One region of the Lysinibacillus sp. FJAT-14222 genome, then DNA from elsewhere that is predicted to be linked to it. Evidence: riboswitches for the same ligand, from Rfam matches in the RefSeq annotation. Region 1 holds a riboswitch; each other region holds the start of a gene.
What was found. A riboswitch is a leader RNA that binds a small molecule or an ion and turns the genes downstream of it on or off. The one in region 1 is predicted to bind cobalamin.
Positions count from the first base shown of each region.

Region 2: it holds a riboswitch for cobalamin, as region 1 does, so the genes downstream of both, AN161_RS02315 (ABC transporter substrate-binding protein) here and mmgD (citrate synthase) in region 1, are expected to answer to the same signal.
Region 3: it holds a riboswitch for cobalamin, as region 1 does, so the genes downstream of both, cobT (nicotinate-nucleotide--dimethylbenzimidazole phosphoribosyltransferase) here and mmgD (citrate synthase) in region 1, are expected to answer to the same signal.

Region 1 is NZ_LIYL01000054.1:34,406-37,695, forward strand. It holds gene AN161_RS23115 (ATP-binding cassette domain-containing protein) at 1-102, shown strand, start outside; gene AN161_RS23120 (NUDIX hydrolase) at 315-794, opposite strand; cobalamin riboswitch at 1,040-1,235, shown strand; gene mmgD (citrate synthase) at 1,427-2,548, shown strand; gene prpD (2-methylcitrate dehydratase) at 2,647-3,290, shown strand, end outside.
Region 2 is NZ_LIYL01000005.1:53,506-56,795, reverse strand. It holds gene AN161_RS02320 (TetM/TetW/TetO/TetS family tetracycline resistance ribosomal protection protein) at 1-806, opposite strand, end outside; cobalamin riboswitch at 988-1,175, shown strand; gene AN161_RS02315 (ABC transporter substrate-binding protein) at 1,352-2,353, shown strand; gene AN161_RS02310 (precorrin-3B methylase) at 2,406-3,071, shown strand.
Region 3 is NZ_LIYL01000021.1:212,222-215,511, forward strand. It holds gene AN161_RS10580 (hypothetical protein) at 1-4, shown strand, start outside; gene AN161_RS10585 (hypothetical protein) at 36-779, shown strand; cobalamin riboswitch at 927-1,104, shown strand; gene cobT (nicotinate-nucleotide--dimethylbenzimidazole phosphoribosyltransferase) at 1,217-2,272, shown strand; gene AN161_RS10595 (trimeric intracellular cation channel family protein) at 2,431-3,036, opposite strand.

The DNA.
Region 1 (3,290 bases):
AAAGATGGTGCATACCAACATCCAGCTTCTCAGGAACTATACAATGCAATCTTGCCATTGCATCCGCGAGAAAGAAATAATAAAAATAAAGGATTTTTATAATCCTGAGTGGATTGACTTACTTGATATTCACACTATTAATGGTTGAAAAAAATAAAAGTAAATCTAATAACTTAAAAATGGAACATCAAAATTGTACGTATATTAGGTATTCATTTTGACTATCTCAGATTGTGAAATTAAAAAGTGGACATAGCTATTTTGGGAATTTTAACCCCCATCCTAATTTGGAATGGGGGATTATTGTTGTTAAATTAATACTTAGCAAAAGAACTTCCTAAATCCCACATTTTGTCCTCTAGATTGTCTAATAACGTTTTTGTTCTCTTCTCAAGATTTTCTGGAAGCTCGTTTTTACTGAAATATGTAAGGTTCAAACTCTCGCCATCCTTCATTTCCAATACACCTCTTACATTTTTAGCTACATAAAGATGAATGACTGTATAGATTTCATCCCCATTTGAATATTGGAAATAATAATCTGGTCCTGAAAAAACACCGATCAAGTCAAATTCATTGGCCACAAGTCCTGTTTCTTCATGGAGCTCACGAGCAGCAACTTCTTCTAAAGTTTCATTTAGTTCCATTGAGCCTCCAGGTAATCCCCAATCTAACGTATCCGAACGATGTTGAAAGAGAATTTTCTTATCATCGTTGACCACAAGAATTGTCGCCCCAATGCTTATAATCGGTCTACTACCGATGAGTTTCCTTAATTCTGAAATATACCCCATATTTGCCCCCTAATATTTGTCATAAAAAACTATTCGCCTTTCCTAAATAAAAAACCTCTTTTTTTATAATCATTGAAAATGGCTTCCTTGGTATTGATAAACAATCTTTTTTTATACAAAATATTGCTAAAAAATGTAGAATAGTTCATCAAAAATGAAAAATAGCTTTTTACAATCAGTCTTTTCTGAATTTTACCTATATTGATTGTTTTGAAAACTCTATGTTAAGGTGAAAAGACAAATTGAATATGCTAAATTTTGGTGGTTCAAATGGGTTTGGTTCCATTTGATTAAAAGGGAAGTTGGTGAGAGTCCAACACTGTCCCGCAACTGTATTTAGGAGTTCGATAACAAGGCCACTGTTTTGGTTGTCAAAATGGGAAGGGGTTATTGTAGCGTTGATCATAAGTCAGGAGACCTGCCGCTAATGTAAGCATCAATTGACCTACGAGGATAGGGAGGTGTTAGCTACTGCATGATCTTTGTGAATTCACGTAAATTCACTGTTTCTTTGCTCTGTCATGCTTTTGTAGATTAACAACTTCTAAAGGGGTAGAAGTTGTTTTTTTGTTGTTCTTTCGTGTTTGAATGGTAACGCTTACATGAATAATTACACAAAGGGGTTGTAATGAATGGAGTTAAATTATTCACCAGGTCTTGATGGAATCATTGCCGCTGAAACAAAGCTATCTTTTTTAGACACTGTAGGAAGTCAAATTGTTATTCGAGGGTTTGATTTGATTGAATTATCACAGAGATATTCGTATTTGGATATTGTCTACTTATTGTTACATGGGGAAATACCAATTACCGAGCAACGAAATGACTTACAGGACAAGTTGAAATCTAATTATCAGGTTCCACTTGAAATTTTTCAAATTTTCAAGTTATTGCCCAATGGGACACATGCTATGGATGGACTCAGAACGGGGATTTCGGTTTTAGCAGGCTATGATCAGCAAATGAATGATCGTTCTACTGAAAAGAATTTGGGGCGAGCATATAGGCTTTTAGGTAGTATGCCTAATATTGTAGCGAATAGTTATCGTGTATTAAATGGTCAAGATGTCGTGGAGCCTGATAGCAAGCTTTCCTATAGTGCCAATTTTTATTACATGATTACCGGAAGAAAACCAACTTCGTTAGAAGAAGAAATTTTTGATCAGTCACTCGTTTTATATAGTGAACATGAGATGCCAAATTCAACGTTTACCGCGCGTGTTATTGCCTCTACACAATCTGATTTGTATGGTGCTTTAACTGGGGCTGTCGCATCATTGAAAGGTAATTTACATGGTGGGGCAAACGAGGCAGTAATGTATATGCTTCTTGAAGCCAAGACAGTAGAAGGCTTTGAGACATTGCTGAAAAATAAACTACAAAATAAAGAAAAGATTATGGGCTTTGGCCATCGTGTCTATATGAAAAAGATGGACCCAAGAGCGCAAATTATGAAAGAGGCTTTATATAAATTATGTTTGGAGCAAGGTGATGATCGCTTATATCACATGTGTGAAGCTGGTGAAAAAGTAATGGTACAGGAAAAAGGATTGTACCCAAATTTAGATTATTATGCGGCACCAGTGTACTACATGCTTGGTTTGCCGATTGAAATATATACACCAATCTTCTTTGGCTCACGAACGATCGGCTTATGTGCTCATGTAATTGAGCAGCATGACAATAATCGATTATTTAGACCTCGCGTCCATTATATTGGCGAGCGTCATAACCTTGAAGAATTATCGGTATAATCAAGTTTTAACAACTCGCCATAGAGCTGATGGGCATTCTGACCAATGTCTATCAGTATACTAGTATAGCAAATTCATGCATTGAAAGGAAGATATAGATGATTAAAACAAATGAAATTTCTAAGACAGATCAGTTACTAACTGATCTTGCCGATTACGTATTAAATACAACGATTACAAGTGAAGAAGCATATGAAACTGCACGTTATGTTTTATTAGATACATTAGGCTGTGGCATTTTGGCTTTACAGTATCCAGAATGTACGAAACTTCTTGGACCAGTTGTACCGGGTACGGTTGTTCCAAATGGCACACGTGTTCCAGGAACTTCCTATGTCCTCGATCCAGTGAAAGGCGCTTTTAATATTGGCTGCATGATTCGTTGGTTAGATTACAACGACACATGGCTTGCAGCTGAATGGGGACACCCTTCTGATAATTTAGGTGGCATATTAGCAGTTGCGGATTACTTGAGTCGTGTACGTATTGCTGAAGGCAAAGAGCCTCTTACAATAAAAGAAGTTTTAGAAATGATGATTAAAGCACATGAAATTCAAGGTGTACTAGCACTAGAAAATAGTCTGAATCGTGTTGGTTTAGATCACGTATTATATGTCAAAATTGCGACAACAGCGGTTGTGACAAAGGCATTAGGTGGAACGCGTCAAGAAATTATCAACGCATTATCAAATGCTTGGATTGATAATTCAAGTTTACGAACATACCGCCACGCCCCGAATAC
Region 2 (3,290 bases), on a different contig from region 1:
TCCCGCACATGCAATGTACCTTGTAATCCCTTTAAAAAAGTTAAGCGTTGGTGTCCATCATGACGAATTTTAAAGACTTCGCCTTGAAACGCTACATTATTGTTAAAATGTGTCTCTGTAAGTAGGGGAAGCTGTGCTAGGAATTCCTTTATCCCAATATCTTTTAAGGCAGAGCCAGTAAAACACAAAAAGGCATTTTCTTGATTAATCATCGCTTGTAAATGAGTAAGGCAGTTGGAACTATCCAATGTTTCATTTAGAAAAGCATCGAGAAGCTGCTCATCACGTTCAGCAAGCCACTCCATCATGTGAGTTGAAACATAGTCAGAACGGAGCGGTTCATCTACGAATAGTACATCCTCAGAGCAATCCTTTTGAAGCTGTGCCATAACGGCTTCAACATCTGCCCCTTCACGATCAATTTTGTTGATAAAAAAGAAGGTAGGGACGTGATATTGGCGTAAAAGTTGCCACACTGTTTCCGTATGACCTTGTATTCCTTCAACTGCACTAACAATAATAATGGCATAATCCATAACCCGAATGGCACGCTCCATCTCTGGAGAGAAATCGACGTGCCCAGGTGTATCGATTAACGTATATGTATCATCTCCAAGCGACATGCGACCTTGCTCCGCAAAAATTGTAATGCCTCGCTGACGCTCCAGCTCATGATTATCTAGAAATGTATCCTGGTGATCCACTCGTCCGCGGGCTTGAATACTGTTTGTATGAAATAGTAACTGCTCAGAAAATGTTGTTTTTCCTGCATCAACGTGAGCGAGTACACCAATTGTTACATGCATAAAAAATCCTCGTTTCTATTAGTTCGTTTATCAACATTGTAACAGAATGGGTTAAAAAATATTTCGTATAAAAATAGTTAGTGTTTATGTCGCAATAGTGTTAATATATTTATGATTATGATTTATTGGTATTTTTGTGAGATTGTGAATTTGCTAGTTTATCAATATCATTTACAACAATAAAATATAACGACGTATTGGTGCAAATGACCTTTGTCATTTGCTTAAAAGGGAAATCGGTGCAAATCCGATGCTGTCCCGCAACTGTAAATGGGGAGTCTATACGAGATGCCACTGTAGCTAAGCTATGGGAAGGCGTATAGATGATGAACCTAAGCCAGGATACCTGCCAATATGTATTCTTTTACTTAAACCACGAGGATGGGGATAGTGAATAGGTTGAAAAACCCTTCTTTCACTATGCTAACCTCTTGGAAACAAGGGGATTTTTTTATGCCCTTTTTTAACTTCTAGTCAAAGTAACTTGATAGCAAAGAAGTCTAATGATTTCTTTCTATATATTTAACATCAAAGGAGAAGAGGACATGAAGAAATGGAAAAGTTTGTGGCTAGTCTTTGCGATCGCATTGATGGCAATATTGGGTGCATGTAGTGAAAAGGACAAACCAGAATCTGCTACACAAGGTGAGAAGGTAGAGCCTTCACAAGCTGAAAAGACAGAAATAACGATTGAAAATAATGGAACAACACAAGTATATAAGGAAGCACCAAAAAAAGCGATTAGCTTAAATCAGCACGTGACAGAAATTATGTTGGCTTTAGGCTTAGAAGATTCAATGGTAGGGACGGCTTACTTAGATGACGAAATTTATGAGCCATTACAAGCTGCATACGATAAAGTACCTATGTTAGCTGAACAGTATCCTACAAAGGAACAGATTATTGATGCTGAAGCAGACTTTTTATATGGGGGCTGGAAAAGCGCCTTTGGAGAGAAAGGTGTTGGTACACAGGAAGAGCTTGAAACTTTAGGGATTCACTCTTATTTACATACAGCCTCAAGTATGACGAAACCAACTTTAGAAGATATTTTCGCAGATATTCGAAATATCGCAAAAATTTTCCGTGTTGAGGATCGTGGAGAAGCATTAATTGCACAAATGACAAAGGATGTGGAGGCTGTACGTGCAAAATTACCACAAGATGGGGAAAACTTACGCGTTTTAGTGTTTGATAGTGGTGATAAAGATGTCTTTACAGCTGGACAAAACTTTATGAATGAGCTTGTGACAATTGCTGGTGGTAAAAATATTTTTGGTGATGTGGAATCAGGTTGGACTACTGTGTCAAAAGAAGATGCAGTAGAACGTGATCCAGAAGTTGTTGTTGTCGTTGATTACGGAGAAACAACGGCGGAAGAAAAAATAAATTTCTTAAAAAATGATCCAGCCTTGAAAGAAATGGAAGCAGTCAAAAATGAACGCTTTGTGATCTTACCACTTTCTGCTGCGTCTGAAGGGGTTCGTGCTGCAGAAGCCATTCAAGTATTAGCAAAAGGCTTCTATCCTGACAGCTTTAAAAACTAAAAAAATCTGGGCTAGCGTTTTGCTAGCTCCTTTTTCATAAGGAGAAGTATTTATGAACGAATTTCATACGAATATACCAGACAAAACCTTCGAAAAGCTAAACAGTAATGGGGATTTTACCCGTCTTGCCGTAAGCCCAGGCATTATTAATAAACATTATACCCCTGCACAATTCCAAACAATAGCAAAAGTTGTAGGAGAAACAGGTGCAATCAAATACTCTGCCTCTTACAGTATATTATTATCTATACCATCAGTAGTTGTAGCAAATACGATTGAGGAGCTAGAAGAGGCTGGCCTGTATGTGGCAAAGCAAGGACCAATTGTGGCGATGAAAGCCTGTGATTTCTGTGATGGGGATAAAATGGAGGCAGCACCGATTACTGAACAGCTATATCAATCATTAGAAGGAATATCTGTCCCTACAAGATTACGTTTAAACGTAAATGGCTGCGCTTCTGCTTGTTATAATCCGGTATATGATGATATTGGACTTGTCTATCAAAAGGATAGCTTTGATGTCTATTTAGGGGCAGTACCTATGGGTGCAAATGCACAAGCTGGGACACTGTTTGCTAAAAGGGTAGGTGTTGAGCATATTGAAGACTTATTAAAGCAAATCATTAGTCTCTATAAGGAACATGCTCGCCCGAATGAACCCTTTTATAAATTTTATCGTAGAACAAAATGCGCTGATTACTGGAAAGACTTAATCTGACTCATTATCATCACGTGGGCTTGATTTCTGTACCGACTGGGTGCTTTCCTAGGTACGTCCGATAAACCGCTTCATGTGATGATAAAAAGAGAGAAGTGTTTTATCATCAGTATGTCGATTTGGCTTAATAAAGAGGCTGGGACATAAGAAAAGCAAAATTAAAAATTTTACATCATAAAAGCGCAAGAAATCAACATTTCTAAAATTGATTTCTTGCGC
Region 3 (3,290 bases), on a different contig from region 1:
CTGAAACTATTATTGTTCTGGGGAGATAGATTAGTATGAAGAAATTTTTATCTTTATTTCTATTCACAGTTTTTTTATTTTTAAATGCCTGTAGCACTACACATACAAACCAAGTATCAAGTATTGCTGAAGAGCTTAACAATATCGAAACCAATCATATTTATAAGAATGGAGTACTAACAACTAAATTATCAGTTCCAGAAAACCTAAGAAATGAAGAAAACTTCAGTATTATAATGGATTTAAAAATGCAAAATATGGATCATAATATTAAAGATATAAACCTATCAAAAGAACAAAACTATTATGCTGCCAAAATTGAATTACCAATGGAAGGTATTTGGAATATAAATTATCAGTATGTTTTAGATGAAAATACTAAAATTGATTCCTTTACTGAAGTTTTTGGTAAAGTCAGTGAAGAACAAATAGATGATGTGACCCTTAATATTACAACAGATCCCGAGGTTATTCAGCCAGATAAAGAAGGAATTCTAAACATTACACTTCATGATAAACAAAACAATATTATTCAAGATTCAAAAGTAAGTTTACAATTTGATTTACTGGAAAGGGATATTCATTTTACGGAGGATTTAAAAAGCGAAAATGGAGTTCATCAATTTAAAGGTAAATTTGAAGCAGGAATTTGGAATGTTACTATACATGCCTTTGCAGAGGGAAATGAGCATTTAATGGAAACTGTTATTTTACCAATTGGTACAGAAGCTGTAAAAGAAGTAGAGAGAGAATCATTAAAAAAGGGGCATCAACATTAATATATTTTCGTGGCGATGTTATGAATAGGAGTAACGAAGAAAGCTCAATTTCTTATTTTTAGTTTTTAACACTAGTGTTACGCAAAAAGTTCTGAATTTTCCATTTAAAATGTTGACACAAAAACCACTTTGACGTAAATTTAAAATAATTGCATAAAAGCATTAGGTGCCCATTGCGGGAGAATAGGGAATAAAGTGAAAAGCTTTAGCGGTCCCACCACTGTAAAAGGGAGTTTCATAGAGAATGCCACTAGCATCGTTCTGGGAAGGTTCTATGAAATGTTGAAATTCAGCCAGGAGACCTGCCTATCTGCTTCGGTTATATAGACGATGGAAAAGTCTGTAGTTTATTTGTTATGGAATAAACTACAGGCTTTTTATTTTTTCTCTAAATCATTCTTCGAGTAACAAGGGCAAAAAAGAAAGGGGAAATTTTCATGCAATTATTACAACAAACGATTCAAAACATTCAAAGTGCCGACCACAAAATGATGGAGGAAGCAAGAGAACGCATAGATGCACTTTGCAAGCCGCCTAGTAGCTTAGGGAAGCTGGAGACTCTAGCTGTGCAACTATCCGGTATTACAGGCGAACTATTTCCTACGATAGATAATAAGGCAATTATTGTCTGTGCAGCAGATCATGGTGTTTGTGATGAAGGAGTAACATCAAATATACAAAATGTGACGGTCTTTCAAACGTTAAATTTCCCTAGAGGAGGAACTGGTGTCTGTGCTATCGCAAAAATCACAGATGCAAAAGTTGTTACAGTAGACGTTGGCGTAAAAGAGGATATTCCACTTGATGCTGGTGTCATCATAAAAAAAATAAAATATGGAACGGACAATATGGCAAAAGGTCCTGCTATGTCAAGGGAAGAAGCCATTCAATCTATTGAAGTAGGAATTGAAGTAGCTACAGAAGAAATAAAAAAAGGGGCGAATGTACTCGGGACAGGAGAAATGGGGATTGGTAATACGACGCCAAGTGCTGCAATATTATCGGTTCTTTGCGAGTGTCATCCAATTGAAGTGACGGGATTCGGTGCAGGTGTTGGACCAGGAGGGATTGCGCATAAAGTAGAGGTCATTCACAATGCCATTGTATTAAACAAACCAAATCGCGATGATGCTATTGATATTCTTGCAAAAGTTGGAGGGTTAGAAATAGGCGCTATGGCTGGGGTAATACTTGCAGCTGCTGCAAATCGCAAACCTGTAGTGATTGATGGCTTTATTTCTACTATTGCTGCTCTTATTGCATACGAACTCGAACCAAAAGTAAAAGACTATATCATTCCTTCTCATGCCTCCGAAGAACCAGGTGCTAAAATTGCTGCCGAATTGCTAGGAGTTGAACCGATGCTACATATGAATATGCGATTGGGCGAGGGATCTGGCGCAGCTTTAGCGTTTCCTATTTTGGACGCAGCTTGCTCCATGATGAAAAACATGGCTACATTAGAGGAATCTATGCAGCTGTTAGAGAAGTAATCATATGAGTTTTCAATTAAAGAAATACTAGTGCCTTCACATATTCTCGACAAGCACAAAGTTTACTGAGGATTTAGGAGAAACACATATTCTAAAAAAACAAGCCCAAATAACAGCTATTTGGGCTTGTTGTTATGCAGCGGTATAAGGAAACTTATCTATGCTCGATTCAACTTCCGCAACGGTAAACGCCATTTCTTTATATATGAAAGTATTCTTAGTGCTGTGATCACACCAAATAATACATATAAAAAGATATCCCCTGACAATAATTCAAGTCCAATGATCAGTCCTGCTAGTGCTGCCCAAACGCCATAGACTTCATCACGAAGAACTAATGGTTTACGTCTAGCTAATAAATCACGAACAATTCCACCACCTGATCCTGTTAAAACTGCAGCTACAATAACGGCACTAATAGGCATGTCGAGCTTCACAGCATAAAGGGCACCTTGAATCGCAAATGCCGATAATCCAATAGCATCAGTGAAGTTGCCCCAACGATGCCAATGTTGAATGAGTCGATGTGGAAATAAGAAAAAAATTGTGATGGCTGCAATGGCAATTTGGAACATCATATCTTGCCCCCACAGTGTAGTTACAGGTAAACCTATTAGTAGATTTCGTATAGCTCCACCACCGAAAGCGGTTACGATACCGAGTATATAGACGCCGAATAAATCGTATTCTTCCTCCATTGCAATTATTGCCCCGGAAATAGCGAAGGCAATTGTTCCAATGATACTAAAAACCTCCCAAGCCAACCCTTTCACCCCTTATGTGAATAAATCATTTCATGTTGTTGTAGATTACATACTAGAAAACTTTAAGTTACCTTTTTGTATCTAGAAGTTTTTGCCAAGAAAAGCATCGACTTATGATTTGGAATTATCAGATATCAAATATCTCATTATAGCAGAAATAAATAGATTAAGTCCGTAATTTGGCTTAGTGCCTAATGCAATTAGCAAGTTTTGCAGGCAAGCTCACAAATTGTTAAGATAAGATTTGAACAAAT